One region of the Streptomyces sp. CY-1 genome, then DNA from elsewhere that is predicted to be linked to it. Evidence: riboswitches for the same ligand, from Rfam matches in the RefSeq annotation. Region 1 holds a riboswitch; each other region holds the start of a gene.
The links. A riboswitch is a leader RNA that binds a small molecule or an ion and turns the genes downstream of it on or off. The one in region 1 is predicted to bind cyclic di-AMP.
Positions count from the first base shown of each region.

Region 1 (10,137 bases):
AGCCGGGACTGGGTCAACTCGGGTCACCCGCGTCCGTTTGGTGCTTGCGAGTCCGTTCGGAGCGCCTGCTGCGTAGGGTCGGAGCGAGGAGATCCTTGGAGTGGGAGGTAGTGGGATGGCTGGAGTGCCGACGGGGGTTGTGGCGGCGGGTGGGTTGGTTGGGGGGTATTCGGTGGCTCGGTGGACCAAGAGGCGGCCCTTGGGTGGGGTCGCGTTGGCCGCCGCCGGGGTCGTGGCCGCTCGGGGGTGGCGGGAGAAGGCGGGGAACGGGACGGCGGCCGCGCTCAGTGGGGCGTATGTGGCCGCCTTCGCCGGGTCGCATCCGCTCGCGAAGAAGATCGGGGCCTGGCCGTCCGTCTTTGCCGTCTCGGGTGGCGTTGCTCTCGCGTCCTGGGTGCTTGCTGATCGGCGGTAGGGGTCGTGGGCTTACGAGGGCGGGCTCGTCTGGTCTTGAGGGGCCCGCCCTCGTTGGGGGTTTGGCTGGGCGGCCGGCGCTCAGTCCGATGCCGAGGTCAGCAGGTCCAGTTCCGGCTTCGTCAGTTTGAGGTCGACCGATGCCAGCAGGGGCGGGAGTTGGTCGGTGGAGCTGGCGCTGGCCAAGGGGGCCGCGACCGTGGGCTGGGCGAGGAGCCAGGCCAGGGCGACCGTGGTGGGCTCGGTGGCGTGGTTGGCGGCGACGTCGTCCAGGGCGGCGAGGACCTTCTGGCCGCGCTCGGTCTCCAGGTGCTGGGCCGCGCCCGAGGAGCGGGGGCTGTCGACCGTCGTGCCCGGGCGGTACTTGCCGGTCAGGAAGCCGGACGCCAGGGAGTAGTACGGGATGGTCGCCAGGTGGTGGCGGGCGGCGACGTCGGCCAGCTCGCCCTCGAAGGTGTCGCGGGAGACCAGGTTGTAGTGCGGCTGGAGGGCGACATAGCGGGCCAGGCTCTCCTGGGTGGAGAAGGTCAGCAGGGCCTCCAGGCGCTCCGCGCTGACGTTGGACGCGGCGATCTCGCGGACCTTGCCCTCTCTGACCAGCTCGTCCAGGGTGCTGATGATCTCCTCCACCGGCACCGACGGATCGTCGTAGTGGGTGTAGTAGAGGTCGATGTAGTCGGTGCGCAGCCGCTGGAGGGACTCCTCGACGCCCGATTTGATGGCGGACGAGGTCAGACCGCGCGGCTCCGGGGAGCCGGCGCCCACCTTGGTGGCGAGGACGATGTCGGATCGGTTGCGCCGGGAGGCGAACCAGTTGCCGAGGATGGTCTCGGACTCGCCGCCCTCGTTGCCCGGCACCCACGCGGAGTACACATCGGCGGTGTCGATGAAATTGCCGCCCGCCGCGACGAAAGCGTCGAGCACCCTGAAGGACTCGGCCTCGTCGGCGGTCCAGCCGAAGACGTTCCCGCCCAGGGAGAACGGGAAGACGGACAGATCACCGATCTTCTGTGTGTTGTCAGCCATACGGTTTTACAACGAGTGGCCGGGCGGGGTTGTTCCTGGGGGTGGCCTCGGGCGGGGTGTTCCCTTGGGGGTCCCTGGGGGGGTCCTTGGGGGTCCTTGGGGGTCCTTGGGGGTCCTTGGGGGTCCTTGGGGGTGTTCCTGCGGGGCGGCCCGTCAGGGCGTAAACCGGCGGCCCTGGCGTCAAGGGGGGAGAGAGCGCCAGAGCCGCCGGCGTATCAGGGATTCATCCCGTGCTGGCGCAGCCAGGGCATCGGGTCGATCGGCGAGCCGCCGCCCGGCCGGACCTCGAGGTGGAGGTGCGGGCCGGTCACATTGCCGGTGGCGCCGACGCGGCCGATGACGTCGCCCGCCGTCACCTTGCCCGAGGTGACGACCATCGACGACAGGTGGCAGTACCAGATCTCGGTGCCGTCGCTGAGGGTCAGCACGATGCGGTAGCCGTACGAACCGGCCCAGCCCGCCTGGGTGATGGTGCCGCCGTGCACCGCCTTGGCCGGGGTGCCGGTCGGGGCGGCGAAGTCCTGGCCGGTGTGGTCGGCCGACCAGATGTCGCCCGCTTGGCCGAAACTCGCGGTCAGGGTGTACGAGCCGACGGGGAGGGTGTACGCGGCGGCGAGCCTGGCCTGGCGCTCGGCCGCGGCCTTCTTCTCGGCCGCCTCCTTCGCCCGCTGCTCGGCGGCCTTCTTCTCCGCCTCGGCCTTGGCCTTCCGCTGGGCGGCCACCTCCGCGGCCTGGTCGGACGCCTTCTTCGCGGCGGCCTTCGCCGCGGCGGTGCGGTTGTCCTCGTCCGCCGCGTTCTGCTGGTTCTCGGCCTGCTGGAGGATGCGGGCGCGCAGCGCCTCGCCCGCGTCGGTGGTGCCGCGCTGCTCGTCCGCGCTGGTCAGCCCGGCCTCGGAGAGGGGGGCGGCGGCCGTCTGCGGGTCACTGCTGTCGTCCGACGCCCAGGAGCCGATACCGGGCAGGTCCTTGGCGGCGGGCAGGCTGGCCTTGACCTCATCGGCGACATGGCCGAGATCCGGCATCGAAATGGGCGGCTTGGGACGGTCCTTGGCGCTGGCCATACCGCCCGCACCGACCGCCGCGATCACACCGACCCCGAGGACGGCGCCGCTGCGCGCCATGGTCCCGCCGCGCTGCTTGGCCACGCGGTGCCGGCCGCGTACGGGAGCGATGGACTCCTCGGTGGGGTTCCACTCCTCCCAGGGCTCGGTCTCGAATCCGGCACCCGGGCCCTCGAACGCGTCCCCATCCGCGTCCAGGTACCGATCGTCGGGGGCGAAGTGGCCGTCCCCGGAGCTCATCCCGCCGCCGGCATCGAAGCCGGGGCCGTAGGCGGTGGCGGTCCCCAAACCGCCTCCCCGTGTGCGATACGGGGCCTCGTCCAGGGCAGACCTATTGGACGCCACGGAGGCGCACTCCTTTCCTTCCTTCTCGCCTACCGGGTTAGCTGACGGGTTCGGAGCAGGAAGGTCTCCTACGGGTCACGTTCGACCCGATTCACCCCAAGGTGTTGGTTCCCCGGTTCCCTTGGTGCTGCTGGTGGTGCGGTACTGCCAGTGTGCGTACGGGATTCGGCGACGGCGCACGGTGCCGCCCTTGCGACGGTTGTGACGACCGCGCTGCGTTATCGAACGTTAATAGAGAGCGCGATGTGATTCCAAGCTGTTCTGAGGAATCCGCGCACCTTTGGCATGAACTTAGCGCTCAAGAAGGGACAAATAAGGGCGAGTCAACGCACTGGCCAAGGGTTCGTAAAAACGCATGCGGACCGATCGTGCAGCAATTGTTATGCGGAGGGGGCTCGGTCGACTACGCACCGTATGGACCCGGTCGGCTACGGACGGTGTGGGGGGTCGGCCTCCCCCGTATGGCCCGTGCGGTTCGCATCACCGTCGCCCTGCCCGTTCCCCCGTCCGTTCCCACGGGCCGCGGTCCGGCGGACCGCGAGCAGCGCCATGTCGTCCGATGTCCCGCCGTCCGTATGGCGCTCGACATCGGCCACCAACGCGTCCAGCAGCTCCTGCGGATCGGCGAAGCGACGGCCGCGCAGCCGCTGCTCCGGGTCGTAGAACTCGCCGTCGCGGTCCCGGGCCTCCGTCACCCCGTCCGTGAACAGCAGCAGCGTCTCCCCCTCCGCGAACCCCAGCTCCATCACCCGGTCCGGCCACCCCGCCAACTCCCCCATCCCCACCGGCAGCGCCGACGCCTCCGGCTCCAGGGCGCGCACCGCGCCGTCCTCCTCCATCAGCAGCGGCGCCGGATGGCCGCGATTGATCAGCCGCAGAGTGGAGTCGCCGCGCGGAATTTCGGCCACCACCGCCGTCGTGAACCCCTCGAACACCTCCAGGTCGGCCCGCCGGGCGCCCTCGCGCTGAAGCGCCCGCTCCAGGCGGCCCACGAGCGCCTCCAGGGTCGTCTCCTGCTCCGCCGCCTCCCGGAAGCAGCCGAGGAGGATCGCCACGACCTCCACGGCCCCCAACCCCTTGCCGCGTACGTCCCCGACGGTCAGCCGTACGCCGTGCGGAGTGTCCTGAACCGCGTACAGGTCACCGCCGATCGCCGCGTACTTCTCCGCCGGTACATAGCGCGCGGCGATCTCCAGTCCGGCCAGACGGGCGGGCGGCGCGGGCAGGACGGCGCGCTGGGCCGCCTCCGCCACTCCGCGCGCCGAGGCGAGCCGGTGGTAGCTGCGGCGTACGACACGGTTGATCGCCACCGCCAGCACGGTCACGGTGGCGACCGTGCCGATCTCGGTGGCCGCCTGGGTCGGGTCCTTCACCCCGTGCAACTCCGCCAGCAGACAGGTCGCGAGGACGGCGACGCAGGCCATGACGACGGTCTGGCGCAGCGGTAGGAGCGCCGCGGCGACCAGGGGGGCGGCGGCGAAGAAGGGCGAGGCGGTGTAGCCGGACGGGGTGGCCAGGTCGAAGCTGACGCCGGCGAGGATGAGGATGGCGGGAAGCCAGCGGGCCACCCGGCGGCCCGGCGGCCCCTGGCCGGCGTCCTCGGCCGAGCCGGGCCCCGCGGTGGGCCCGGTGAACCCGTCGGCGGAGGCGCCACCGGCCGCGGCGCCGGTGGCCATGAGCGTATGCAGGCGGGTGTGGCGGCGGTGGGTGTGCGGGCGGCTCAGCCGGGGCCAGGCCGTACGCCACTCCGTACGGGCGCCCGTACGAGCCCTGCTCCCTCGCACCCGCACCGGCTTCTCTCGCTTCCCTGGTCCGCGTCCCGCCGTCGTCACGGCGTCGCCGTCGCCGTCCTCGCCGTCCTCGCCGCCGTCGCCGCCGCCGTCGTCACCTTCGTCACCAGGCTTCCGGCTGACGGGCTGCCAGGCGAATCGGTGTCGGCCAAGCGGGTGCCGGACGGACGCCCGTGAGCGGGCCCGGCTCCGGCGCGTGCGAGGCGGGCACGCGACGGGCACGCGACGGGGGCACCGCGGGCAGACGAGGGGGCACTGCGGGCACGCGACGGGCGCGTGGCGGCGCGTCAGGGGCTGTGGGCGCGTCAGAGCCGACGAACGCCAGAGGCTACCCGGCGGGCGCGCTGCGGGCCCATCAGAGGCCACGAGGGCGTCAGCGGCCACGAGAGCGTCGGCGGCTACGGGCCCATCAGAGGTCGCGGAGCCGCCAGAGGTTACGGATGCGCCAGAGATTTACGGACGCTTCAGAGGTGACGGACGCGTCAGCGGCACCGACGCGTCAGCGGCACCGATGCGTCAGAGGTCGACGCCGAGCGCGCGGGCGTGGCGGTCCGCCGCCAGCTCCGCCGAGACCTCGTCGAGGTACACCTCGCACACCAGCCGTCCGTCCCGGGTGAGATTGTGCTCCAGCTCCCACAGCACGACCTCGTCCCCTCCCGCGAGCAGGAAGGCGTGCTCATAGAAGCGGCACCAGGTCGCGTCGGGGCCGCCGGAACGGCGCCGGGGCTTGGGCGCGAGGGCGATGTCATGGGCGAACGCGGTCGTCAGCAGCCGCTCGGTCTCCTCGCCCGGGCGGTCGGCGTTCTCCGCGCGGCGCAGGACACGACGGGCATGGTCGGCCGAATTGTCGGCCACATACGCACGGGAGCTCTCCAGGGGCTCGGCCGTGTGCAGCAGTTGGTCCGGCAGCCACAGCGGTAACCCGTCGAGCTCCTCCCAGCGGGCGCCGCCGAGGCGGTCATGGACGCGGCGCTCGGCCAGCGTCAGGGCGTCCTCGTCCGCGTAGAGCTCGTACAGCGGGCGACCGTCCTCGCCGGTGTTGTGCTCCAGTTCCCACAGCAGCAGGCTGCTGCCGTCGGGGAGCAGGAAGACATGCCGGTAGGTGCTGTAGCCAAGCTGGCCGCACCGCTCATTGCACTGTCGGCAGGACCGCAGCTCGGACTGGTGCATCAGGGCGCTCCGCGCCCGGGCCAGCACCGCCTCGCCGATCTCGAAGCCGTTCTGCGCACGGGCCAGCAGCCCGTCCATCAGCTCGGCCGGGGTCCCGTCCGCTCGTGAGTGCCCCATGTCTCTCCTCCCGCCTCCCGGCGTTGTTTCGCCGCGCCCCCCGGGCGACCACCTCGCGCACTTAGCGTAGCGGCGCGAACACGCGCCGCGCTGCGGTTCCGCGAAGCTGTCGGTGTGACTGTGCCTCACCCACTCCTGCGTCGTAGGGCTTGGATGTATCACTCGTCCGACCGGTCGAACAAGTACACGAGCGGGGCAGGGTGCGTCGGTCGGCCACCGTGGGCGCCGGGCCCCAGCGTCTCCAGGCCCCCTGCCGCGGAGCGTCTCGTAGTCGCTTCCTCTCATTCAATTAAAGGGATTCAGGTGTCCGCCGGGGCGAGAGGGGCCGAGCTGAGCCAAATGGTCCTTGTATTGGTCCCCCTTAGCGGGATTCTTGGAGAACACGCCCCGGAAGAGCAGCACTATGCCGGACGGGTGAAGCTGACTGGCGGCCCGAAGCCTTAACTGATGAGCTTCGTTGTGTCATGCGTCCGTGGAATTCGCGGAGCAACCCAGACGGAGGAATTAAGTGAACATCGGCAAGAAGGCGATTCTCCTGACCGCGGCCGCCGGCGCTCTGGTCATCGGTGGTGCCGGCGGTGCCCTGGCCAACAACAACGACGACTTCATCGTGCAGCTCAACCACTGCGACACGTCCACCGGTGCGACCACCAACACCGGCGGTGTCGCCCCCACCGGCGACCTCAACCTCGGCTCGGACTGCGTCAACTTCACCAACTCCCGCGGTTCGGTCATCCAGTCCAACGACTGCGACACGGCCACCGGTGTCACGCTGGTCACCGGCGCCGCCGCCCCGACCGGGGACACCAGCATCGGCTCCAAGTGCGCGAACATCGCCGTCGACGACGACAACGCCAAGCGTCACTGAGTCGCTGACCCTTTCATGGTGTTCCCGCCAGCGGTAACACCATGAGGCATCCCCCCCGTTGGGAATCGCGGCCCTGGAAGCTTCTCTTCCAGGGCCGCTGCCATGAAAAAGGTTTTTCGGTGACGGTGCCGAGCACATCGCGCCGAAAGCCCGATTGGAGGCTCTTCATGCACATGCGCAAAAGGTCGGCGCTTCTTGTGGCCGCCGTGGGTGCGCTGCTCATCGGCGGTGCGGGCGGAGCCGACGCCGCCGATTCCGGTCCCAGCCGCGCGACGGGCGCCAACGGCGGGACGCAGAGTAATCGCTGCACCACCAGTTCCGTCGTCGGCACCATCACCGTGGCCGCCGGCTCGACCGAGCTCAGCAATCAGACCGACTGCGTCAACACCGCCGAGTCGGGTGTGTCGGAGCAGAAGAACCGCTGCCGTACCCACTCCGTCGTCGGCCCGATCACCGTCGCACTGGCTCCCGGATCCGAAATCAAGAACGGGACCAACTGCGTCAACGTCAGCAAGTCGGGTGGTGTGACGAAGCAGACCAATGACTGTCGCACCACCTCCGTGCTGGGCCCGATCACCATCGGCCCCGGCTCCGATGTCACCACCGAGACCAACTGTGCCAATGTCTCCGGCTCCGACCCGCAGAACGGAAGTCAGGGCACCAGCGCGAACGGCACGGAGAGCGGCGGCAAGAGCGGTGGCCAGGGAAACCGTCAGCGCTCCTGAAACACCGAGCTCACCGGAGTTCACCACCGAGCTTCCGGAAAAAGCCGCTCAAGATGAACGCGGCCTTGGGGAAATTCCCCCGGGGCCGCGTTCATTTTTTGCGAAGAGAAGTCCACCGACTTCCGCACCGGCTGAATATACCTTTGCTGAACATATCTTTACTGTGGCGGATGGGTGATGCTTCGCATGGTCCCGGATCCCGGATTGCGGAAATCTCGTTCAAGAGGTGTCTGCGGATATTCGCGGAGAAGACCCGATATGGAGGCACCAGAACAATGCAGATCGGCAAGAAGGCAGCTCTCATGGCCGCGGCGGCCGCGGGCACAATGGTGGTCGGCGGCGCCGGTAGCGCGAGTGCTCATGGGCTCTTCCCGCAGTCCCCCAGTGCTCAGCGAAACCACTGTGACACCAAGACCGGTGCCACCACCAACACCGGTGTCGCGGCCCCGACCGGCGACCTCAACCTCGGCTCGGACTGCGTCAACTTCGCCAACAACGTTGGTTCGGTGATCCAGTCGAACGAGTGCGACACGGCCACCGGCCCCACCATCGTCACCACCGTGACCGCCCCGACCGGCGACACCAACATCGGCTCCGACTGCGCGAACATCGCCGTCAACGAGCCGGCCCCGGTCGTGGTCGTGCACAAGGAGGCGCCGAAGAAGCACAAGGCCAAGGAGCAGCACAAGGCCAAGAAGGTGCACAAGGCCAAGGCCGACCCGCACAAGGCCAAGAAGCACCACAAGGCCAAGGCCAAGGTGAAGGCGAAGAAGAAGGACTGCAAGCACTGACGGCCGATCTCGCGATCGAGCGCGCGGCGCCCCCGGAAGAAGCGACTTCCGGGGGCGCCGCGGCGTTCAGCCGAATTCAGTGACGGCGTTCAGCGGTGTGATTTCAGCATCCCGTGAGAGCCGGTACGCACTGGTTCGGGTTGTTCCCGATGACCGTGGTCGCGGCGAGCGAGACCGTGCCGCCGTCGGTGAAGATGCCGCCGCCCTGACCGCCATTGGCCGTATTACCGGTGACCGTGTCGCCGATCATTTGTGTCGTGCTCGCGTGCTGGAACAGCCCACCGCCGTTCAGCGTGGCGGTGTTCCCGGACACGGTGGTGGCCTGCACACGCAGTGCGCTGCCCATATTGGCGATACCGCCGCCGAAACTGCCGGCGGTGTTCTCGGCCACCCGGCTGCCGTTGATCGTCAGATCGCCGACCGCGGTGGCGATGCCACCGCCCTCGAAGTTGGTGGTCCTGTTCCGCGCGACCGTGACGGCGCCCAGCAGCGTCGTTCCGAAGTTACTGACGCCGCCGCCCGAGCTGGACGCGGTGTTGTCGGAAATGTTGCCGCCCGAAACGCTGAGGGTGGCCGACGTATTGATGTGGATACCGCCGCCGTCCCCCGCGGAATTGTGCGTCACATCCGTGGCCGAAAGCAGCGCCGAACCGCCCGAGGCGACCTCGACACCACCGCCGATATTGCTCGCGGTGTTGCCCGTGACCGTGGCGTTGATGAGCCTCAGCGAACCCGCGTCGAAGATGCCGCCGCCGTCGGTGCCCGCCCCCGAGGTCGCCCGGCCGCCCGAGAAGGTCACGCCGCCGGTGACCGTAAGGCTTCCGCCGGGCGCGATCTCCGCGAGCCGGAAGTCGCCCGCGGACGCACTGCGTCTGATGGTCGCCTGGGTCCCGCTGATGGTCACGTCACGGGTGATGAGCGGCAGTCCGTCGGCGCCGTTGGGGCCGGTGTACGCCGCGGTACCCAGCGTGTACACACACCCCGTGGCCAGGACGACAGCCCCTCCCGATGGCGAGCTGTTGGCCTCGCTCACCGCGGTGATCAGCGCTGCCACGTCCCCGCAGGGCACCGGAACCGCCTTCTCGCCCGACCCTCCTCCGGCTCCCTTCCCTTCGGCGGACGCCGGAGCGGAGACCGCCCATGCCGATACCGCCAGCGCCATGACGGGGATCAATCCGCGGATCGTTGTCGCGAGTCGCACGAGGAGTCTCCTTTAGCGTTTCCGAGCAGCGGGTCAGACGCAGCAGGTTCAGACTCTGCGGTCGAGTACCGTTCGGCATCTGCTCAAGCGCCGGTCGAGTGAGACTCGATCTTCTGTGCGACGAGGGCGTGAACACCCCGCTCCCAGACCGCGGAAGACCCCGCGACAGGCCCCCCAGAAACGACGAAACCGCAGGTCACCGATGGCGCCTGCGGTTTCCGAGGTGGGTCATCAGGGGCTCGAACCCTGAACCAATGGATTAAAAGTCCACTGCTCTGCCAATTGAGCTAATGACCCGCACCCCCGCAGCATAGCTCGGCCAGTGGCCAACACCCGAGCCAATACCCTCCGGGAGCGAAAGGCCGTGCAACAGCGCGGTGTTGCACGGCCCTCTTCACGGCCGATCAGCCGTTGCGCTTCCAGCGCGGCTTGTCGGCGCGCCGGTCGAAGGACGAGCCGCCGGAGCGCTCGTACGAACGGCCGCCGGTGGCGCCGCCCCGGTGGTCGTCACGGCGGGCCGGGCGGTCGTCGCGACGGTCGCGGTTGAACGGACGGTCCCCGCCACGGTGGTTGTGGTCGCGGCGCTCGAAGGAACGGCCACCACGGTCGTTCTCCCGGCGGTCGCGACT
Region 1 covers NZ_CP178393.1:5,703,367-5,713,503, forward strand. The annotation lists gene ACK1X7_RS24485 (hypothetical protein) at 116-415, shown strand; gene ACK1X7_RS24490 (aldo/keto reductase) at 496-1,440, opposite strand; gene ACK1X7_RS24495 (M23 family metallopeptidase) at 1,656-2,846, opposite strand; cyclic di-AMP (ydaO/yuaA leader) riboswitch at 2,858-2,992, opposite strand; gene ACK1X7_RS24500 (PP2C family protein-serine/threonine phosphatase) at 3,275-4,636, opposite strand; gene ACK1X7_RS24505 (DUF6227 family protein) at 5,153-5,923, opposite strand; gene ACK1X7_RS24510 (hypothetical protein) at 6,432-6,791, shown strand; gene ACK1X7_RS24515 (hypothetical protein) at 6,959-7,516, shown strand; gene ACK1X7_RS24520 (hypothetical protein) at 7,792-8,307, shown strand; gene ACK1X7_RS24525 (right-handed parallel beta-helix repeat-containing protein) at 8,411-9,508, opposite strand; tRNA gene ACK1X7_RS24530 (tRNA-Lys) at 9,733-9,805, opposite strand; gene ACK1X7_RS24535 (DEAD/DEAH box helicase) at 9,913-10,137, opposite strand, start outside.

Region 2 (10,137 bases), 1.2 Mb from region 1:
CCCTTGCCGTTGTAGCGGTTCTTGTCGCCGTCACGGAGTTCGAGGGCCTCGAAGGCGCCGGTGGAGGCGCCGGACGGAACGGCGGCACGGCCGGTGCTGCCGTCGTCGAGGCCGACCTCGACCTCGACCGTGGGGTTGCCTCGCGAGTCGAGGATCTCGCGAGCTACGACGACGTCGATGGACGGCACGAGGTTCTCCTTCGTATGGGTCTGCGGTAGCAGCACGAGCCTAACGGGCCGGGAGGGCTGCACCCCGCGTTCGCCCGCCCCACGAGACAGGGGCGTGACACAAAAAGCCGGATTCCGAATCACATATCAAGATTTCTGGCGAATTGGGCAATGAGGAAGCCCCGGTGGGGCGCGCCATGGGGGCGGCACGCCCGACCGGGGCTCGTCGCTCAGGTGCGCACCGTGGCTCAGCCGAGGTGCAGCTTCTGGCCCGGGTAGATCAGGTCGGCCTTCTCCACGATGTCGTCGTTCAGCTTGAAGAGCTTCTTCCAGCCGCCCTTGACGTGGTGCTCCTTGGCGATCTTGCCGAGGGTGTCGCCGGACTTGACCTTGTACTCGCCGTCACCCTTCTTGATCGGGCCACGGGGCTGCTCACGCGTGGCGCGCTCGGGCGCGGAGTGCGGCTGGGCCTTCGGCTGGGCGGGCTGGGCGGCCGGGGTCGACTTGGTGGAGGCCGAGGGCTGGCCCTGCGAACCGGACGGCGCGGAGGGGGCGGAGGGCGCGGACGGGCTGCCGCCGGAGGTCAGACCCTTGCCGCAGACCGGCCAGGCGCCCTTGCCCTGGCTGCCGAGGACCTTCTCGGCTATCTGGATCTGCTGGCTCTTGCTGGCCTTGTCCGCGGTGGGCGCATAGGCGGTGCCGCCGTACGCGGCCCACGTGGAGCTCGAGAACTGGAGGCCGCCGTAGTAGCCGTTGCCGGTGTTGATCGACCAGTTGCCACCGGCCTCGCACTGCGCGACCTGGTCCCACTGGGAGGTGGTGGCCGCGGAGGCGGAGGTCGCACCGATGAGGGGGGCCGCCACGGCGGCACCGGCGAGACCGGTGAGCGCGGCGATACGGGTGGCCTTGGAGGGACGGCGGTGCTTCCCGTTGGACTTCAGCATCGTTGGTTCGTTTCCTCACCGACGCCTACGAGGTGAGCTGTCGGGTTCGGACGTGAGTTGCCCGGCCGGTCGCGATCGAGGATCGCTCCCGGCTTCACCCCTAGCCGACGAGCCCGTGTCCACAGGCCACTCGGCACCTACCTTGGGTCCCCCGCTCCTGCCTTCGGCGCTGACGCGTCGGATTCCCCCCGACCGCCGGCAGGATTCGGCGTGACGATCGACGGTGCCCGCGGTGGCGAGCGGAAAGACGTTAAACACACCTCCCGAGAACGTTCAAACACCCCAATGGCAGCGAATGAGGCTGTAATTGATCTCACTCGGCCCACATCGGCGCAGGTAGGGCCGGGTGAGGAGAGATCGGACACGAGGTGCGCCCCGGAAATTGTGACGAGATGTATGTCTCACCGGAACCAGATCGGGCAATTCCCCCCGAATCACTGCTCCCTGATGGTGAGGTCAAGTCGCTGACCAGGGATGATCAGGTCGGGGTCGGTTCCGATGAGGTCCTCGTTGCTCTCGTAGAGCCCTTCCCAACCTCGGGACACATTCCGGTCCTCGGCGATGCCTGACAGGTTGTCACCGGGGCGAACAGTGTAATCGTCGGCCGCGGGGCTCCGGTCGCGGTCCGCGGCGCCGCGCGAGGCGTGGCGGCCGGAGGGCTGTCCGTCCGCCGAATCGCCGTCCTCGGCCCGCTTCCCGGCGTCCGGGGTGCCGCGGTGGCGGCCGGAGGGCGAGGGGTCGGCGGAGGGATCCGCCGAGGACCCCTTCGAACCGTCGGACGCCGAGTCGTGCGGGTCATCCGAGGCCGGGTCGTCCGAGGCCGAGCCGTCCGACGTCGGGGTGTCCGAGGCCGAGCCGTCCAGTCCGTCGGGGGACTTGGAGGTGTGGGGGGCCTCCGGCTTACCGGTCGATCCGGACGAATCCGGCTTACCGGCGCTGTCGGACGTCCCCGAACGGTCCGAGTCCTGCGAGGAGGCGCCGTCCCGCTCCCGGTCCCCCGCCTCGCCCCGGCCGGCCCCCTGGTCCGGGCCGGCCGTGTCACCGGGGTTCACATCGGGGGCCCCGGAGCCGTCGGTGAGCCCGGCGCCCAGCGCACAGCTCGGCCAGGCGTCGGGGCCACGGTCGCCGAGGATCGACTGGGCGACGGATATCTGCTGGGAGCGGCTGGCCAGGTCGGGACGCGGGGCGTACCGCGTGCCGCCGTAGTCCTTCCACATGTCGAGGGTGAGCTGGAGTCCGCCGTAGAAGCCGTTGCCCTCGTTGGCGCTCCACATCCCGCCGCTCTCGCACTCGGCGACCTGATCCCAGGTGGCGGTCTGGGCGGCCTGTGCGCCGGACGCCCCGAAGAGGGGCAGCGCGATGCTCGCTCCCGTGACCCCCGCCGCGACGATGATGGCCGGGGCCTGACGGGGGCGACGGTGTCGACCATTACCGGAACGCATGCGATTGCCCTCTCTATGGCGAACTCGGTTGCCGGTGAACATAGCGAGGGCACTCGATCATCACAAGCCGATGTATCCCAGGTCACGCCACGGTCACACGGCTGATCATTCGTCACCAATGTCCGTACGTACGGGGCTTGAACGCCTCAGCGGTCCGCGGAATTCCAGGTCACCGGGAGCGTGCGCAGCCCACGCATGATGAGCCCGCCGCGCCACCGCAGCTCCTCCGGCTCCGCCGCGAGCCGCAGTCCGGGCAGCCGCCGCAGCAGGGTGGCGATCGCGGTCTGCGCCTCCAGCCGGGCGAGCGGGGCGCCGAGGCAGTAGTGGATGCCGTGGCCGTAGCCGAGGTGCTGGTTGTCGCGGCGGGTGAGGTCGAGAACATCGGGCTCCGCGAACCGCTCGGGGTCCCGGTCGGCGGCGGCGAGCACCACCAGCACCGGCTCCCCTTCGGCGATGCGCTGCCCCGCCAGGGTGAGCGGCTCGGTGGCGAACCGCCAGGTGGCGATCTCCACGGGCCCGTCGTAGCGCAGCAGCTCCTCGACCCCGGCGGCCAGCAGCCGCTCGTCCCCTTCTTCCAGGGCCCGCTGCATGACGGCGCGCTGCTCCGGATGGCGCAGCAGTGCGTAGACGCCGTTGCCGATGAGGTTGACGGTGGTCTCGAAGCCGGCGAACAAGAGGATGAAGGCCATGGCCGCGGCCTCGTTCTCGGTGAGGTGCTCACCGTGGTCGCTGGCCCGGATCAGCCCCGAGATCAGGTCCTCCCCGTCCTCTTCTTCTCTCCGCTCCACGAGCTCCAGGCGCTTGCGGTGGATCAGCTCGCCGAGATACGCGCGGATCCGCTTCACGGCGCGGGCCACTCCGCCGCGCGGGCCGCCGCCGTGCCGGATCATCGCCCCGGCCCAGTCCCGGAAGTCGTCCTGGTCCTCGCGCGGCACCCCGAGCAGATCGCAGATCGCGTAAATAGGGAGAGGGAAGGCGAACTCATGGATGAGGTCCGCCTCCCCCCTTTCCTCGAAGGCGTCGATGAGCTGATCGGTGAGGGTCCGCACCCGAGGGGCGAACGCGGCCACCCGGCGCGGGGTGAACGCCGTGGAGACCAGGCGCCGCAGCCGGGTGTGGTCGGGAGGGTCGATATTGAGCAGATGTGTCATCAGATCGGCACGCCGCTCGCCGGGAATGCCCACCTTGCCCTTTGCGTGGGCCGCCGCGCTGTGCCGTTGGGGGTTCTTGGAGAGCCGGGGGTCGGCCAGTGCCTTCCTGGCATCGGCGTAACGGGTCACCAGCCAGGCGTCGACACCGCTGGGCAGCGTGGTCCGGTGCACCGGGGCGTGCTCGCGTAGCCAGGCGTACGCAGGGTAGGGATCGGTGGCGAACTCCCAGGTGAAGAGGGTGGGAGCGGAGCTGTCACGGGGCTGTTCCGACACGCCCCGACGATACCCGCGACCGGTCGCCACCTCCGGCCTGTCGGAAGTAACGGGCAATATGAGAAATAAGTGAATAAACAGAACAAAGAGAATAAGAGAGTAATGACCGGGATGAATGTCCAGCGGAATTCCCCATTCATCTCCACACACCCTTCACCACCCATGCACAGCGCGGGCCGAATGCCCGGATATCTGATGGCTGCGACCGCCGTTCGGCGGTTGCCCGCGCCGCCCCGATACGAACCCCCGGGACATGCCCTGACGTCGGTCAACGTGGTGAACTGACGGTGTGGCTGAAACGGCGTCAGGTGAACGAATGAGACTGGGGCACATGCACGGGGCCCAGTGATACCGGTGATACGATCACCGCGCTTGCCAGGCGAGCCAAGGGCGCGTAAGACACACGGCGATCCGGCACATCAGCCGAGAGGGTCCCCACTCTGAGGAGCATTATGCCGCCAGTTGGGCATATGGAGCCGTTCCGGCGCACCGACGCCTGTGCGCTGCCGTCGGCAAGACGAGTGCGATGTCCCCGGAACCCGCGGGCGCCGTACGGGCGCTGACTTACCGCTGCTCAGGCACACTCCAGATCGCATAACGCACCACACCTCCCTAAAGTCCCTGGCGGTCTAGTCGTTCAAAGAGAGTCTTAATGACGCAATATCTACAGGATCCAGCGCTCTGGGCCCTGATCGCTGGCACGCCTCTCGCCGCAACCGCCATTATTCGCGGGCGAAAGGCGCGGGCGAATCTGCGCCAGGAGAAGGCGGAGCTCGAGAAACGCGCGGCCGACCTCGACAACAATTACGCCGAGGCGGTCCAGGAGGCTCACAACCGCGCCGAGGAGGCCACCAAGAGCGCTCTGAAGTCCGCCATGCGTACGCTTCAGGGCCTCGCCAACGAGCAGCAGCTCGCCATCTCCAAGACACAGGACAAATACGGCGAGCATCAGCTTCTCCAGGACCTCCTGGAGATCGACCATATGAACTCGCAGTTCGGTCGGCGTGCGCAGTCCATCGCGGTGCTGTGTGACGGCTGGCTGGGCCGGCAGCGCGCGGTCGCGTCGGTGTACGACGTGGTCCGCAGCGCCAAGGGCCGCATCCGCCATTACACCCGGGTGGAAATCCGCTCACAGAGCAACTTCGCCCTGGTCAGCCGGGCCGTGGAGCCCGTCGCGCTGGCGCTGGCCGAGCTTTTGGACAACGCGACCAGTTACTCCGCGCCCGACTCGCCGATCGACATCACCATCCGCACCGTCCCCAAGGGTGTCTGCGTCATCATCGACGACGCCGGTGTCGGTATGAACGAGGAGGAGAAGAACCGGGCGGACAAGCTGCTCTCGGCCACGCACGCCACCGGTGTAACAGGACTGGGCAATCCGCCGCAGTTCGGTTTTGCGGTGATCGGTGTGCTCGCCGCGCGCTATGGCTTCACGGTGTCCGTCGATTCGGCCTCTCCCTACGGTGGTGTACGCGCGGTCGTGCTTCTCCCCGAGGACCTTCTGACCAATATGCCCGAGCCGGAAGAGCAGCCGACGACCCACGTTCCCGCCGAGGCCGAGCAGCCGCAGCCGAGCGGTTCCGCCATGACCGGTGCCGCCGTCAGCGGTTCGACCGTGAGCGGTGCCACCGCGGGGGGCCTGCCCAAACGTCGCCGTAAGGGCTCGATTTCCATCGTCCCCAGAGCGGACTCCACCAGTGCCCCGGCCCGGACGAGCGAGGAATCCGCATCGATCATGGGCGCGTTCCAGCGCGGCACGCAGTCCGGACGCTCAGCAAACCCGAACAGGGAAGGGCATGATCCTCAGTGAACAACGACCTGTCATGGATGCTTGAGAGCGCCCTGGAAGTACCAGGGGCTCGTCATGCGATCCTGGTCTCCGCCGACGGTCTGCTGATGGCCCGTTCTCAAGAGGTCAAAAAGGACGAGGCCGACACCGTCGCCGCGGCGATGAGCGGCATCCAGTCGCTGAGCCGCACCATGGCCGGCTTCTGCGGTGGCTCCCATATGACATGGCGCCAGACCCTGGTCGAGTTCGACGGTGGCTGGGTCTTCCTCATCTCCGCGGGTGAGGGCGCGTATCTGGCGGTCTCCTCCGCCCCGGATGTCGACATGGCCGACATCACCTTCCGGATGCAGCAGCTTGTGGGGCAGCTCGGCAAGGCGCTGTCCACACCACCGCGCGAAAACACCGGAATACAGGCATGACGGCGCCAGGCGAGCAGGAGCCCCAGTCCGCTCAATTAGTGCGACCGTACGTCATCACGAACGGTCGCGGGCTGCCGGAGAATGACCAGTTCAACCTGATCACGCTGGTCACCGCGTCCGAACAGAGACCCCCCAGTCAGCTCGACCCGGAGAAGCGCAGCCTCTTGGAGCTGTGCGCGGGTGGTTATCTCTCGGTTGCCGAGATAGCGGGGCATATGGGGCTGCCGATCGGCATCGTGAAGGTTCTGCTGTCCGATCTCTCATCGGACGGGTACCTGATCACCCGTGCCCCCGCGCCTCCCGCGCAGCTTGTCGACGTTTCGCTCCTTCAGGAGGTGCTGGATGGGCTCCAGGCCCGTTTCGGATGACGATGTCTATCTGAACGAAGCGGTGCAGATCGCGGCCAAGATTCTTGTCGTGGGGCATTTCGCGGTCGGCAAGACGACGTTCATCGGCACCATGTCCGAGATTCCTCCGCTGCGCACCGAGGAGCGGATGACTCAGGCCGGAGCCCACGTCGACGACCTCATGGGTACCCGGGGCAAGACCACGACCACCGTGGCCATGGACTTCGGCCGGCTCACGCTGAGCGAACGACTTGTCCTCTACCTCTTCGGCACACCCGGACAGGAACGCTTCGTCCAGGTGTGGGAGGACATGACCCGGGGCGCTCTCGGGGCGCTGATCCTCGTCGATCCCGAACGCATCAAGGAATCCTTCCCGGTCATCGACCTGGTGGAGCACTACGGACTCCCCTATGCGATTTCCGTCAATCACTTCGACGGCACGCCGACCCGCCCCGACGAGGAATTGCGCGAGGCGCTCGATCTGCTGCCCGAGACCCCCATCGTCACCTGTGACGCACGTGACGAGAAGTCATCGGCCAATGCCCTGATGGCGCTTGTCCGTTACCTACAGGAACGTACCCGCTAGGAGCACCTGATGAACACGCAATCGGATTTTTCGGCGGTGCCGCCACCCGGCTGCCCCGCCCATGGCAGTGGCAAGCGGGTGCCGCTGTACGGGACGGAGTTCGCCGCCGATCCGGGTGCCTATTACACGTATATGCGCTCGTTCGGCCCGGCCGCACCGGTCGAGCTCTCCCCGGGTGTCGAGGCCACGCTGATCACGGACTATTCGGCCGCGCTTCAGTTGCTCCAGAACCCCGACACCTTCCGGAAGGACTCGCGCCGCTGGCGCGATTACAACGAGGGCAAGGTCACCCGGGACAATCCGGTCGTCCCGTTGCTGGAATACCGGCCGAACTGCATGTTCACCGATGGCGCCGAGCATATGCGGCTGCGGCAGGCGGTGACGGACAGCCTGGCCCGGGTGGATACGCATCGGCTGAGCCGCCATGTCGAGCGCGTCGCGGACTACTTGATGGACCAGTTCATCTCCCGCGGCTCGGCCGATCTGCTCAACGACTATGCCAAGCTGCTGCCGCTGTTTGTTTTCAATGAGCTCTTCGGATGCCCGGCGGAGATCGGCGACCGGGTCATCTTCGGCATTTCCGGGATCTTCGACGGGATCAACGCGGAGAAGGCGAACGAGGTGCTCGGCCAGAGCGTCAGCGAACTCGTCGCGCTGAAGCGCAGGCAGCCCGGGGAAGATGTCACCTCCTGGCTTATGCAGCACCATGCCCAGTTGACCGATGAGGAAATGGTCCATCAGCTCGTCCTGCTGCTGGGCTCCGGCGCCGAGCCGCAGCGGAACCTCATCGCCAACGCGCTGCTCCTGCTGCTCTCCGACGAGCGGTACGCGGGTGCCGGGCTGCTGGTCGAGGACGCCCTCGACGATGTGCTGTGGAACAGCCCACCGATGTCCAACTACGCCCCCCACTACCCGGTTTCCGACGTGGACTTCGCCGGAACCCGGCTGCGGGCGGGCGATCTGGTGATGGTCTCCATCGCGGCGGCCAACACCGACCCCGCGCTGTCCGCCTCCCGGCAGCAGCTCAGCAAGCGGGCGCACCTCGCCTGGAGCGCCGGTCCGCACGCCTGCCCGGCCAAGGACACCGCTCAGCTCATCGGTGTGGTGGCCATCGAAAAACTGCTCAACCAGTTGCCCGACATTGAACTCGCGGTGCCCGAGTCGAGCCTGACTTGGCGCCCCGGTCCGTTCAACCGCGGGCTGACCGCGCTGCCTGCCCGATTCACTCCGATACGTACGGACAAACAGCCCGTTGCACAGCAACAGATACCGACGGGCGACCATCGTGGGCACGCCCAGAACAAGCAGGAGAAGGGCGGCTTGTGGAGTTCGTTCCTCTCGTGGTGGAGAGCGTGATCCACGCCACATCCGGAACCCATTTCATACCGCATGAATGTTCAACTGAACGGGTAGGCACTATCGCGCAATTTTTGTTGGCCCATTCCTAAGAGGAGCTGTCGTGAGGTCTCCCGCCGCCGACGACATCACTGTCGGTCGACGATCCGCGGTTTCACTCATATCCCGACCGCACCACCCCCGCGGCCAATCGAACACCTACCCTAATTTCGCGGATGCACACGCGATGGGAGCCGAGATACCCGCCCCACGGGGCGGGTATCTTCTCGTGGGGCATGACCGCCCGATTACCCCGCCGCACAAACCCAAACAGCCGTTCCTCTCGATTCAGCGGGAGGTTCGATGAACGGTTTCAATTCGGGTGAGGCGCTGCTCGGCGACCTCGCCACGGGCCAGCTCACCCGACTGTGCCAGGTGGCGGGGCTCAGCGAGCCCGATACGGCCGCCTACACCGGGGTGCTGATCGAGAGTCTGGGCGCCTCGGCCGGACGGCCGTTGGCGCTGCCACCCCCGTCACGGACCTTTCTCTCCGACGACCACAGCCCCTTGGAGTTCTCCCTGGCCTTTCTGCCGGGGCAGGCTCCGGACCTGCGGGTCCTGGTGGAACCGGGCTGCTCCCGGGGCGACGACCTCGCGGAGAACGGCCGGGCCGGTCTCCAGGCGATCCACGTCATGGCGGACCGCTGGGGGTTCTCGACCGACCAGCTCGACCGGCTCGAGGACCTGTTCTTCCCCCAGTCCCCCGAGGGCCCGCTGGCCCTGTGGTGCGCCCTGGAGCTCCGCCCCGGCGGCGTCCCCGGGGTCAAGGTCTATCTCAACCCCTCGGCGAACGGCGCCGACCGGGCCGCCGAGACCGTACGCGAGGCGCTGGCCAGGCTGGGCCATCGGCAGGCGTTCGACTCGCTGCCCCGGGCGGACGGCTTCCCGTTCTTCGCCCTGGACCTCGGCGACTGGGACGCCCCGCGGGTGAAGGTCTACCTCAAGCACCCCGGTCTGTCCCCCACCGAGGCGGGCTCCCTCCCCCGGATGTCACCGGCACCGGGCCGGGAACGACTGGAGGAGTTCTTCCGCACCGCGGGGGACCTCCCCGCCGCCGACGACCTCACCGCCGACGGGGCCGCTGAGGACGCCGACCGGCTCACCGGGCGCCCCGCCCTCACCTGCCACTCCTTCACGGAGACGGCGACCGGGCTGCCCAGCGGATACACCCTCCATGTGCCCGTCCGCGACTACGTCCGGGACGACGGCGAGGCGCGGGAGAGGGCGGTCTCCGTGCTGCGCAGCCATGACATGGACAGTGCAGCTCTGGACCGGGCGCTGGCCGCCGTGAGCCCGCGCCCCCTCGGCGACGGAGTGGGCCTGATCGCCTACCTGGCGCTGGTCCATGAGCGCGGCCGGCCGCCGCGGGTGACCGTCTACGTCTCCTCCGAGGCGTACCGGACCCGCCCGCCCCGCGAGACGGCCCCCACCCGCGACCGGGTGCGGGCACGGCTGTGACATCCGTCGAGACCGAGACACGGAACAACGAAAAGACAGGAGCAGCGGTCGCGTGGAGCCGTACAGGATCAAGGTCGTCGAACCGATACCCTTCACCACCCGGCAGCAGCGCGAAGAGGCGCTGCGGCGGGTGAACTACAACCTCTTCGATCTGCGCGCCGAAGAG
Region 2 covers NZ_CP178393.1:6,900,760-6,910,896, reverse strand. The annotation lists gene eno (phosphopyruvate hydratase) at 1-188, opposite strand, end outside; gene ACK1X7_RS29770 (transglycosylase family protein) at 416-1,111, opposite strand; cyclic di-AMP (ydaO/yuaA leader) riboswitch at 1,119-1,290, opposite strand; gene ACK1X7_RS29765 (transglycosylase family protein) at 1,546-2,553, opposite strand; gene ACK1X7_RS29760 (cytochrome P450 family protein) at 2,700-3,977, opposite strand; gene ACK1X7_RS29755 (sensor histidine kinase) at 4,630-5,787, shown strand; gene ACK1X7_RS29750 (roadblock/LC7 domain-containing protein) at 5,784-6,185, shown strand; gene ACK1X7_RS29745 (DUF742 domain-containing protein) at 6,182-6,553, shown strand; gene ACK1X7_RS29740 (GTP-binding protein) at 6,528-7,118, shown strand; gene ACK1X7_RS29735 (cytochrome P450) at 7,128-8,474, shown strand; gene ACK1X7_RS29730 (tryptophan dimethylallyltransferase family protein) at 8,817-9,971, shown strand; gene ACK1X7_RS29725 (tryptophanase) at 10,024-10,137, shown strand, end outside.
Region 2: linked by a shared signal. The riboswitch ahead of ACK1X7_RS29770 (transglycosylase family protein) and the one ahead of ACK1X7_RS24495 (M23 family metallopeptidase) in region 1 are both predicted to bind cyclic di-AMP.

Region 3 (10,137 bases), 2.3 Mb from region 1:
CCCGCCAAGGCGCCGGCCGACTCAGTAGGCGGGCATGTGGCGGGGACCCAGGTCGGTGCGCGGGGGCGGCGGGGCCAGCCGCGCCGAGGCGCCGAGCACGGAGAGGCCCTGCTGGGCGACGACGACGGGTTCGAGGTCGACGGCGACCATCTCGGGTTGGTCGTCCACCAGGCGGGACACCCGCAGCAGCAGCTCCTCCAGGGCCGCGGTGTCCACCGGCTTGGAGCCGCGCCAGCCGAACAGCAGCGGCGCGGTCCGGATGGACCGGATCAGCTCGGCGGCGTCCCGGCCGGTGACGGGGACGAGGCCGTGGGCGGTGTCCCCGAGCAGTTCGGAGGGGGCACCGGCGAGCCCGAAGGAGAGCACGGCCCCGGCGGCGGGGTCGATGGCGGCCCGTACGACGGTGTCCACACCGCGTGGCGCCATCCGCTGCACGACCAGCCCCAGTTCCTCGGGGCGGCCCAGGTAGTCGGTCAACTCGGCGTAGGCCCGGCGCAGTTCCGTCTCGCTGCCCAGCTCCAGCCGTACCCCGCCCAGGTCGGCGCGGTGGCGCAGATGGGCGGCGGTGGGCTTGAGCGCGACCGGGAAGCCGAGCCGCTCGGCGGCCCGCACGGCGGCGTCGGGGTCGGGCGCGGGGAGGGCGGGCAGCACGCTGACGCCGTAGCGGGCCAGGAGGCGCTGGGTGTCGGCGGCGGACAGCTCGACGCCGAGGCCCGCGTCGTCGCCGGGGACGCCGGCCGTGGCTTCGGCCTTACCGTCGCCGGGCCCGCCGCGCGTGGCTTCGGCGGTCCCGCCGCCCGTGCCGTCGGCCGTAGGGCCGTCGCCCGGGGTGCCGTCGGCCGGGGCGAGCAGCACCTGGATGTCGGCGGCCGCACCCGCCTCGTCGATGTCCTCGTACTCGGGGACCCGCCCGGGCTCGGCGGCCTCCTGCCGCCAGTGCGCGTACCGCACGGCCTCGGCGAGCGCGCGCACGGCCCGCTCGGCGGCGGGGTAGGCGGGGATCCGGCGGGTGCCGGGGGCGGGCTCGCCGCCGGTGCCGGCAAGGGCCTCCGCGAGCTCCTGGATCTCCAGGTGGACCACGGCCACCGGTTTGTCCGGACCGGGCCCGGAAGCCTGGGCCGCCTCCCTTACGGCCGTCGCGAGGGCCTCCGCACCGCCGTCGCCGTCCCCGGGGCCCGCGTTTCCGTCGCCGACCGAGGGGATGGCGGTGACGACGACGGCGTCGCAGGCGTCGTCGGTAAGGGCCTCGGTCAGGGCGCGCCGGAAGTCGTCCGGGGCGGCGGCCGTGGTCAGGTCGCGGGGCGGCAGCGGGCGGAGGCCCTCGGTGAGGCAGGCGTCGTAGGTGATCAGGCCGAGCGATTCGGAGTTGCCGAGGATGGCGACGCGCGGACCGGCGGGCAGCGGCTGGGAGGCGAGCAGCACCCCGGTGTCGGCGAGTTCGGTGACGGTGTCGACCCGGATGACGCCCGCCTGCCGCAGCAGATCGGAGACGGTGGCGTCCGGGATCTGGGTGGTGGGCACGGCGTGGCCGGTGGGGGCGCTGCCGGTGTGGCGGGCGCCCTTGACGACGACCACCGGTTTGACGGCGGCGGTGCGCCGGGCGAGCCGGGTGAACTTGCGGGGGTTGCCGATCGACTCCAGGTACATCAGGACGACGTCGGTGCGCGGATCGTCGTACCAGTACTGGAGGAGGTCGTTGCCCGAGACGTCGGCGCGGTTCCCGGCGGATACGAAGGTCGATATCCCCGCGATCCCGGCGAGGCTCGCCAGCCCGGCGCCGCGCCGGTGCAGCCCGGACAGCAGCGCGATGCCGATCGCCCCGGACTGGGTGAACAGGCCCAGCCGGCCGGGGTTGGGCAACTGCGGGGACAGGGAGGCGTTCAGCCGGACGCCCTCGGCGGTGTTGCTGACGCCGAAGGCGTTGGGGCCGATGACGCGCATACCGTACGACCGGGCCTGGCGGACGAGGTCGCGCTGCCGGTCGCGGCCCTCGCTCCCGCTCTCGGCGTATCCGGCGGAGAGCACGACGAGGCCCTGGACGCCGTGCTCGCCGCATTCGGCCACGACGGCGGGCACCCGCTCGGCGGGGACGGCGACGACGGCGAGGTCCACGGGCTCCTCTATGGCGCGCAGCGAGCGGTGGGCCGGGACGCCCTCGGGCTCCAAGTGCACCATGTCGTCGGGGAAGGCGTGGTTGACGGCGTGGACGCGGCCCGTGAAGCCGCCGTCCAGGAGGTTGCGCAGTACGGTGCGGCCGACGCCGCCGGGCGTGCGGCTGGTGCCGATGACGGCGACGGAGCCGGGCGCCAGCAGCCGCTGGACGGAGCGGGCCTCGGCCCGCTGCTCGCGGGCGCGCATGACGGCCAGGGAGCGGTCGGTGGGTTCGAGGTCGAATTCGAGGCGGACGACGCCGTCCTCGAAGCTGCGCTTCTGGGTGTAGCCCGCGTCCGTGAACACCTTGATCATCTTGGTGTTGGCGGGCAGCACCTCGGCGGCGAACCTGCGGATGTCCCGCTCGCGCGCTACGGCGGCGATGTGTTCGAGGAGCGCGGAGGCCACCCCGCGGCCCTGGTGGGCGTCCTGGACGAGAAAGGCGACCTCGGCCTCGTCGGCGGGGGAGGCGGCCGGCATCCCCTGTCCGTCGATGCGGTCGTACCGCACGGTGGCGATGAACTCATCCCCCACGATGGCCGCCAGGCCCACCCGGTCGACGTAGTCGTGGTGGGTGAAGCGGTGGACGTCGCGGTCGGAGAGGCGCGGGTAGGGCGCGAAGAAGCGGTAGTACTTCGACTCGTCCGAGACCCGCTCGTAGAAGCTGACCAGCCGCTGGGCGTCATCGGGGGTGATGGGACGGATCTGTGCCGTGCCACCGTCCCGCAGCACCACATCGGCTTCCCAGTGGGTCGGGTAGGCGTGATGGTCCGACGGGCTCCGCATGGGCCCAGGGTACGGGCCCGCCCGGTCCGGATGGTGGACACCCTTGCGTCGGGGCCGAGTGTCGGGGGAAGGTCCGTATCGGGCCAGTCCGGGCACGCTCGGGCTCACTCGGACATCGTCCGGGTGAATCCGGACACCGTATGATTTTGGTCTAGACAACCGCACCCGTCACACCTGAAGGGCAACACCATGGCTGAGCGCCGCGTCACCATCGGCTGGGCCGAGGGCCTGCACGCCCGCCCTGCGTCGATCTTCGTCCGGGCGGCCACCGCCGCCGGCGTCCCCATCACGATCGCCAAGGGCGACGGCACCCCGGTCAACGCCGCCTCCATGCTGGCCGTGCTGGGCCTCGGCGCCCAGGGCGGCGAGGAGGTCGTCCTCGCCTCCGACGCGGACGATGCCGAGGTCGCGCTCGACCGGCTGGCGAAGCTGGTGGCGGAGGGCCTCGAGGAGCTTCCCGAGACCGTCTGACCCCCCGCTGATTCGCATGCGAGTCACACGTGTTTCCCGTGTGATTCCCGTGCGACTCGAGGATTCGGCACGACGGGGCCGCGGTGACCATTACGGCCACCGCGGCCCCGCTGTTTTTCCGCTTCCACCCCGACTCGGAGGACCGGGAACCAGGCGCCACGAATCCGCGCAGAGAATTCCCGAGAATTGTATACGGGATATCTGTTAATTCCGGCCGCTCGCCGTGTTTACGGAATGTTTCGAAGCCCTCACCGGGATCGGGCGGCGCTGCCGGTATTCCGCCAGCGCGCGCTCGGTGTGCGCGGCGGCGAGCGCCCGCGCCCGGTCGGCGTCGCCGCGCGCCACCGCGTCCACCAGTGCGCCGTGCTCCGCCCAGGACTCCACGGCCCGCGCGGCCGGGTCGGGGTGCCGGGCGCCCCCGGGCGATGTGGCGTGCGGTACGGGCTGCGGCGCGGGAGCGGCCGCGTACACCCAGGCGGTCTTGCGGCGCAGTTGGACGAGCATCGCGGCCAGGCTCGGGCTGCCGGACGCCTGGGCGAGCGTCTCGTGGAACCAGTCGCCCAGCGGCGGCAGTTCGCCGAGCCGGCCGTGCTGGGCCCGCTCCCGGCCGAGCCGGACCAGCCCGCGCAGCACCTTCAGATGGGCCTCGGTGCGGCGCTGTGCGGCCCGTGCGGCGCCCAGCGGCTCCAGCAGTGCCCGGATGTCCAGCAGATCGGCCGCCTCGCGCTCGGAGGGCTGGGCGACGCAGGCCCCCGCGTGCCGCCGGGTCGTCACGAAGCCCTCGGACTCCAGGGTGCGCAGGGCCTCGCGGACCGGCACCCGCGAGACGCCGTAGCGCCGGGCGAGAAGTTCCTCGGTGAGCCGGCTGCCGGGCCGATATGTGCCGGAGACGATGTCGTCGCGAATCGCCGTGCACACCGCATGCGCCGAAATCCGGCGACCGCCCTGGACCTCGGTCGTATCCCCGCTCACTTCCGGTCCCATATTGTCGAAACCTCCGCCTTAACGCCCGCGAAACGCATCCATGGAACGCGCATTGAACGACTCTATTCCAATCGGACGTCTTTTCCGATGGCGGAGTGCATTTCATGGATATTTTTTGGTCAGCGGGCGGCGGCACGCCGAAGGCCCCGTCCGGTGGACGGGGCCTTCTCGGATTCTCGCGGGACCGCGGGCGTGCGCGGAGTCCCGCGGGGCCGGACGTTCGCGGAGTGCCGCGAGATCAGACGTTGACGCCGTGCGAGCGCAGATACGCCAGCGGGTCGATGTCCGAGCCGTAGTCCGGGCTGGTGCGGGCCTCGAAGTGCAGATGCGGTCCGGTCACGTTGCCGGTGGCGCCCGACAGGCCGATCTGCTGGCCGGGGGTGACCTTCTGGCCGACCGAGACGCTGATCGACGACAGGTGGCCGTACTGGGTGTAGGTGCCGTCGTTCATCTTGATGACGACGTTGTTGCCGTAGGAGCCGCCCCAGCCCGCCTCGACGATCTCGCCCATGCCCACGGAGTGCACCGAGGTGCCGGAGGAGGCGTGGAAGTCGATGCCGGTGTGGCTGCCGGAGGACCACAGTCCGCTGGACGCGTGGTAGCCGGTGGAGACGTAGGAGCCGCTGATCGGCGTCTCGAAGGTGTTGAGGCGCTTGCGCTCGGCCTCGCGCGCCGCGCGCTCCTTGGCCTCACGCTCGGCCTTGGCCCTCTTCTCCGCGGCCTCCGCCTTTCTGGCGGCCTCCTGGCGGGCGATCGCCTCCGCCTTGGCCTTGGCGGCGGCCTGCGCGGCGGCGGTCTCCTGGGACTGCGCCTGGGCCTCGATCTGGTCCGCGATCCCGTCGCCGATCACGATCGCCTGGGTCAGACCGGTCTGCTGGGGGCTGGGGCCCGTGTCGGCCGCGAACGCCTGTCCGGTGATCCCGGCGACGACGCCCGAGGCGACGGTGGTGATGCCCACGACGTTCGCGCCGGTGCGGACGTTGACCTTGGTGGTCCGGCGGTGTTTCCCGGTGGCAGTGCGGGTGGACGCCATACTGAGGCGCACTCCTTTCCTTCCTTCTCGCCTACCGGGTTAGCTGACGGGTTCGGAGCAGGAAGGTCTCCTACGGACTCCTCCCCCGGCCGGGGAAGGCGCCCGATTCACCCCTGGGGACGTGTGGGTCCCCGGCTCCCCTGGCTCGCGCCGTACGGGGACTCGGCGATGACTGTCCGTGCCGCGGATGCGGCGGGTTGCTGGCGAACAGCCGGACTGACGCTAAACGGGCCCGCTTTCGATCACCAAACGGTTCCGGTTTTTTGTTGCTCTCCCCACAAACCAAACAAGCTGTCACTGCCGCAAATCGGGCATGAAGGAAGGACCCCGGCACCCTTACGGGGGCCAGGGCCCTTCCGCTGTGAACTCGTCGACCGGACCGGCTGCCGGACCGTCAGCCAACCCGGATCGTCGGTGAGCCGGCCGGATCGCGGGTTCTTGGATCGGATCCGGCCAACCGGCCAACTCGAAGCGGCTCAGCCGGAGATGACGCTCACCTCGCCGATGCCCAGCGCCCGGACCGGCTCCTCGATCGCCGAGGCGTCCCCGACCAGCACCGTGACCAGCCGGTCCGCCGGGAAGGCGGACACCACCGCGGCGGTCGCCTCCACCGTGCCGGTCTCCGCGAGGCGGGCGTACAACTGCGCCTGGAAATCGTCCGGAAGGTGCTGCTCGACCTGGTCGGCGAGGGTGCCCGCGACGGACGCCGCCGTCTCGTACTTCAGCGGGGCGACGCCCACCAGGTTCTGCACCGCGACATCGCGCTCCTCGTCGGTGAGCCCCTCCTCCTTCAGCGTGCGCAGCACCTTCCAGAGGTCCTCCAGCGCGGGCCCGGTGACCTCGGTGGCCACCGAGCCGCTGATCGCCAGCATGGCGGCGCCCGCGGAGCCGCCCGAAGGCGCCGGGGGCGCGGAGCGCAGCACCTGGCCGAAGGCGCGCACCCCGTAGGTGTAGCCCTTCTCCTCGCGCAGCACACGGTCGAGGCGGGAGGTGAGAGTGCCGCCCAGGCAGTACGTGCCGAGCACCTGCGCGGGCCAGACCCGGTCATGGCGGTCGGCGCCGACGCGCCCGATGAGCAACTGGGTCTGCACCGCGCCCGGCCGGTCGACGATCACCACACGGCCGAGGTCGTCGGCGACGATCGGGGGAACCGTGCGCGGCACGCCCGCCCCGCCCGTCCAGGCGCCCAGGGTGTCGGCGAGCGCCCCGTCGAGGTCGACCCCGGTGAGGTCGCCCACGATGACGGCGGTGGCCGTGGAGGGGCGGACATGCGCCTCGTAGAAGGCGCGCACGGCCGCGGCGTCGATGCCCTCGATGGTCTCCTGGGTGCCCTGGCGCGGCCGGGACATCCGCGACTCGGCCGGGAAGAGGGCCGCGGAGAGGGCCATCGAGGCGCGGCGGGCCGGGTTGGCCAGCTCATGGGGGATCTCGTCCAGCCGGTTGCGCACCAGCCGCTCGACCTCGCCGTCCGGGAAGGCGGGGGCGCGCAGGGCGTCGGCCAGCAGCCCGAGCGCCTTGGGCAGCCGGGAGACCGGGACCTCCAGGGAGACACGGAGGCCGGGGTGGTCGGCATGCGCGTCCAGCGTGGCGCCGCAGCGCTCGAGCTCGGCGGCGAACTCCTCGGCGTCGTGCTTGTCGGTGCCCTCCGACAGGGCGCGCGCCATGATCGTGGCGACGCCTTCGAGCCCGGCCGGCTCGGCGTCCAGCGGCGCCTCCAGATTGATCTCGACGGCGACGACCTGCTGGCCGGGTCGGTGGCAGCGCAGCACCGTAAGGCCGTTGGGCAGCTCACCGCGCTCGGGGGCCGGGAACGCCCACGGCTTGGGCGCGCCGCCCTTGGGCTGCGGGTGGAAGGTCATGGTCGCGGTGACGGCGTCGCTCACTGGGCCGCCTTCCCTTCTGCGTCGGTCTCGGCGGCTTCGGCGGTGTCGGCTGCGTCCTCGGCGCCCTCGACGGGCTCGTAGACCAGCACGGCGCGGTTGTCGGGGCGCAGCCGCGCCGCGGCCACGGCCCGCACCTCCTCGGCGGTGATGTCGAGCACCCGCTCCACGGCGGTCAGCGCGAGCTGCGGGTCGCCGAAGAGCACCGCGTACCGGCAGAGCTCGTCGGCCCGGCCGCCGACCGTGGCCAGCCGGTCCAGCCACTCGCGCTCGATCTGCGCCTGCGCCCGCTCCATCTCCTGCGGGGTCGGCCCCTCCTCGGCGAAGCGGGCCAGCTCCTCGTCGACGGCGGTCTCGATGGCGGGCACCTCGACGCCGCCGGAGGTCTTCACGTCCAGCCAGCCCAGCGAGGGGGCGCCGGACAGCCTCAGCAGGCCGAATCCGGCGGCTACGGCGGTGCGGTCGCGGCGCACCAGGCGGTTGTGGAGCCGGGAGGACTCCCCGCCGCCGAGGACGGTCAGCGCCAGATCGGCGGCGTCGGACTCACGGGTGCCGTCGTGGGGCAGCCGGTAGGCGGCCATCAGGGCGCGGGCCGGGACCTCCTCCTCCACGACCTCGCGCAACTGGTCGCCGATCACCTCCGGGAGCGTGCCGTCCCGGGGCGGGCGCTTGCCGTCGTGGGAGGGGATGGAGCCGAAGTACTTCTCGATCCAGGCGAGCGTCTGCTCGGGGTCGATGTCGCCGACGATCGACAGCACGGCGTTGTTCGGGGCGTAGTAGGTGCGGAAGAACTCCCGCGCGTCCTCCAGGGAGGCCGCGTCCAGGTCGGCCATGGAGCCGATCGGGGTGTGGTGGTACGGATGGCCCTCGGGGTACGCCATGGAGACGAGCTTCTCGAAGGCGGTGCCGTACGGCACGTTGTCGTACCGCTGGCGGCGCTCGTTCTTGACGACGTCGCGCTGGTTCTCCAGACTCTCCTCGTCCAGCGCGGTCAGGAGGGACCCCATTCGGTCGGCCTCCAGCCACAGGGCGAGCTCGACCTGGTGGGCGGGCATGGTCTCGAAGTAATTGGTGCGCTCGAAGCTGGTCGTGCCGTTGAGCGAGCCGCCGGCCCCCTGCACCAGCTCGAAGTGGCCGTTGCCGGTCACCTGCGCCGAGCCCTGGAACATCAGGTGCTCGAAGAGGTGAGCCAGGCCGGTGCGCCCCTTGACCTCATGGCGCGAGCCGACGTCGTACCACAGACAGACCGCGGCGACCGGGGTCAGATGGTCCTCGGAGAGCACCACGCGCAGGCCATTGGCCAGGCGGTGCTCGGTCGCTTTCAGGCCGCCGGAGCCGGCCTGCTGCGTGGCCGTGTGACCCATGGGCATGTACGTCCCTTCGATCGCGTGATGGAGCGCGTGCCAGCCGCATGCGCAGCGCTTCTGTCACTGTATGCAAGGGGACGGACATCTGGCGAAGTTCCGGTCCGTTCCCGTCCTCCCGAGCTGCCCCGAACCGTTTCCGCGGCCTCTCGGGCGCCGGACCTCGCCCTTCGAGGGGCCGTGATACGGGGCCGCCGGGCCCGGTTTCGGAGCCCGCTCCGGCCCTTGCCACCCCGGCCCGTTCCACACTTGTCGGCGGCGCGGGCCACAATGGTCGGCGTCAGATCCCGTATCGGCAGTTGAAGGAGCCGCAAGCGCGATGGCCCGCCGCCGCACGAAGACCCCGCCGCCGGACGACTTCGAGGAGCGCATCCTCGACATCGACGTCGTCGACGAGATGCAGGGCTCCTACCTCGAGTACGCCTACTCGGTCATCTACTCGCGCGCGCTGCCCGACGCCCGAGACGGGCTGAAGCCCGTGCACCGCCGCATCCTCTACCAGATGAACGAGATGGGGCTGCGCCCCGAGCGCGGCTTCGTCAAGTGCGCCCGTGTCGTCGGTGAGGTGATGGGAAAGCTCCATCCGCACGGCGACGCGTCGATCTATGACGCGCTGGTGCGCATGGCGCAGCCGTTCTCCATGCGCCTGCCGATGGTCGACGGCCATGGGAACTTCGGCTCCCTGGGCAACGACGACCCGCCCGCCGCGATGCGGTACACCGAGTGCCGGATGGCGTCGGCGACCTCGCTGATGACGGAGTCGATCGACGAGGAAACGGTCGACTTCTCACCGAATTACGACGGCAGTGAGCAGGAGCCGGTCACCCTCCCCGCCGCCTATCCGAACCTGCTGGTCAACGGCACGTCCGGGATCGCGGTCGGCATGGCGACCAATATGCCGCCGCACAACCTGGGCGAGGTCATCGCCGCCGCCCGCCATCTGATCAGGCACCCGGGCGCCGACCTCGACACCCTGATGCGCCATGTGCCGGGCCCCGACCTGCCCACCGGCGGCCGGATCGTCGGCATGAGCGGCATCCGGGACGCCTACGAGACCGGGCGCGGCACCTTCAAGATCCGCGCCACGGTGGCCGTGGAGGACGTGACGGCCCGCCGTAAGGGCCTCGTCGTCACCGAGCTGCCCTTCGCCGTGGGGCCCGAGAAGGTCATCTCCAAGATCAAGGACCTGGTCGGCGCGAAGAAGCTCCAGGGCATCGCGGACGTCAAGGACCTCACCGACCGCGAGCACGGGCTGCGGCTGGTCATCGAGATCAAGAACGGCTTCAACCCCGAGGCCGTGCTGGAGCAGCTCTACAAGCTCACGCCGATGGAGGAGTCCTTCGGCATCAACAATGTGGCGCTGGTGGACGGCCAGCCGCTCACGCTGGGGCTCAAGGAGCTGCTGGAGGTCTATCTCGACCACCGCTTCAACGTGGTCCGGCGGCGCAGCGAGTTCCGCCGCACCAAG
Region 3 covers NZ_CP178393.1:8,047,561-8,057,697, reverse strand. The annotation lists gene ACK1X7_RS34640 (GNAT family N-acetyltransferase) at 22-2,937, opposite strand; gene ACK1X7_RS34635 (HPr family phosphocarrier protein) at 3,127-3,408, shown strand; gene ACK1X7_RS34630 (GntR family transcriptional regulator) at 3,613-4,392, opposite strand; gene ACK1X7_RS34625 (M23 family metallopeptidase) at 4,631-5,425, opposite strand; cyclic di-AMP (ydaO/yuaA leader) riboswitch at 5,440-5,603, opposite strand; gene ACK1X7_RS34620 (M16 family metallopeptidase) at 5,902-7,284, opposite strand; gene ACK1X7_RS34615 (M16 family metallopeptidase) at 7,305-8,675, opposite strand; gene ACK1X7_RS34610 (DNA gyrase/topoisomerase IV subunit A) at 8,989-10,137, shown strand, end outside.
Region 3: linked by a shared signal. The riboswitch ahead of ACK1X7_RS34625 (M23 family metallopeptidase) and the one ahead of ACK1X7_RS24495 (M23 family metallopeptidase) in region 1 are both predicted to bind cyclic di-AMP.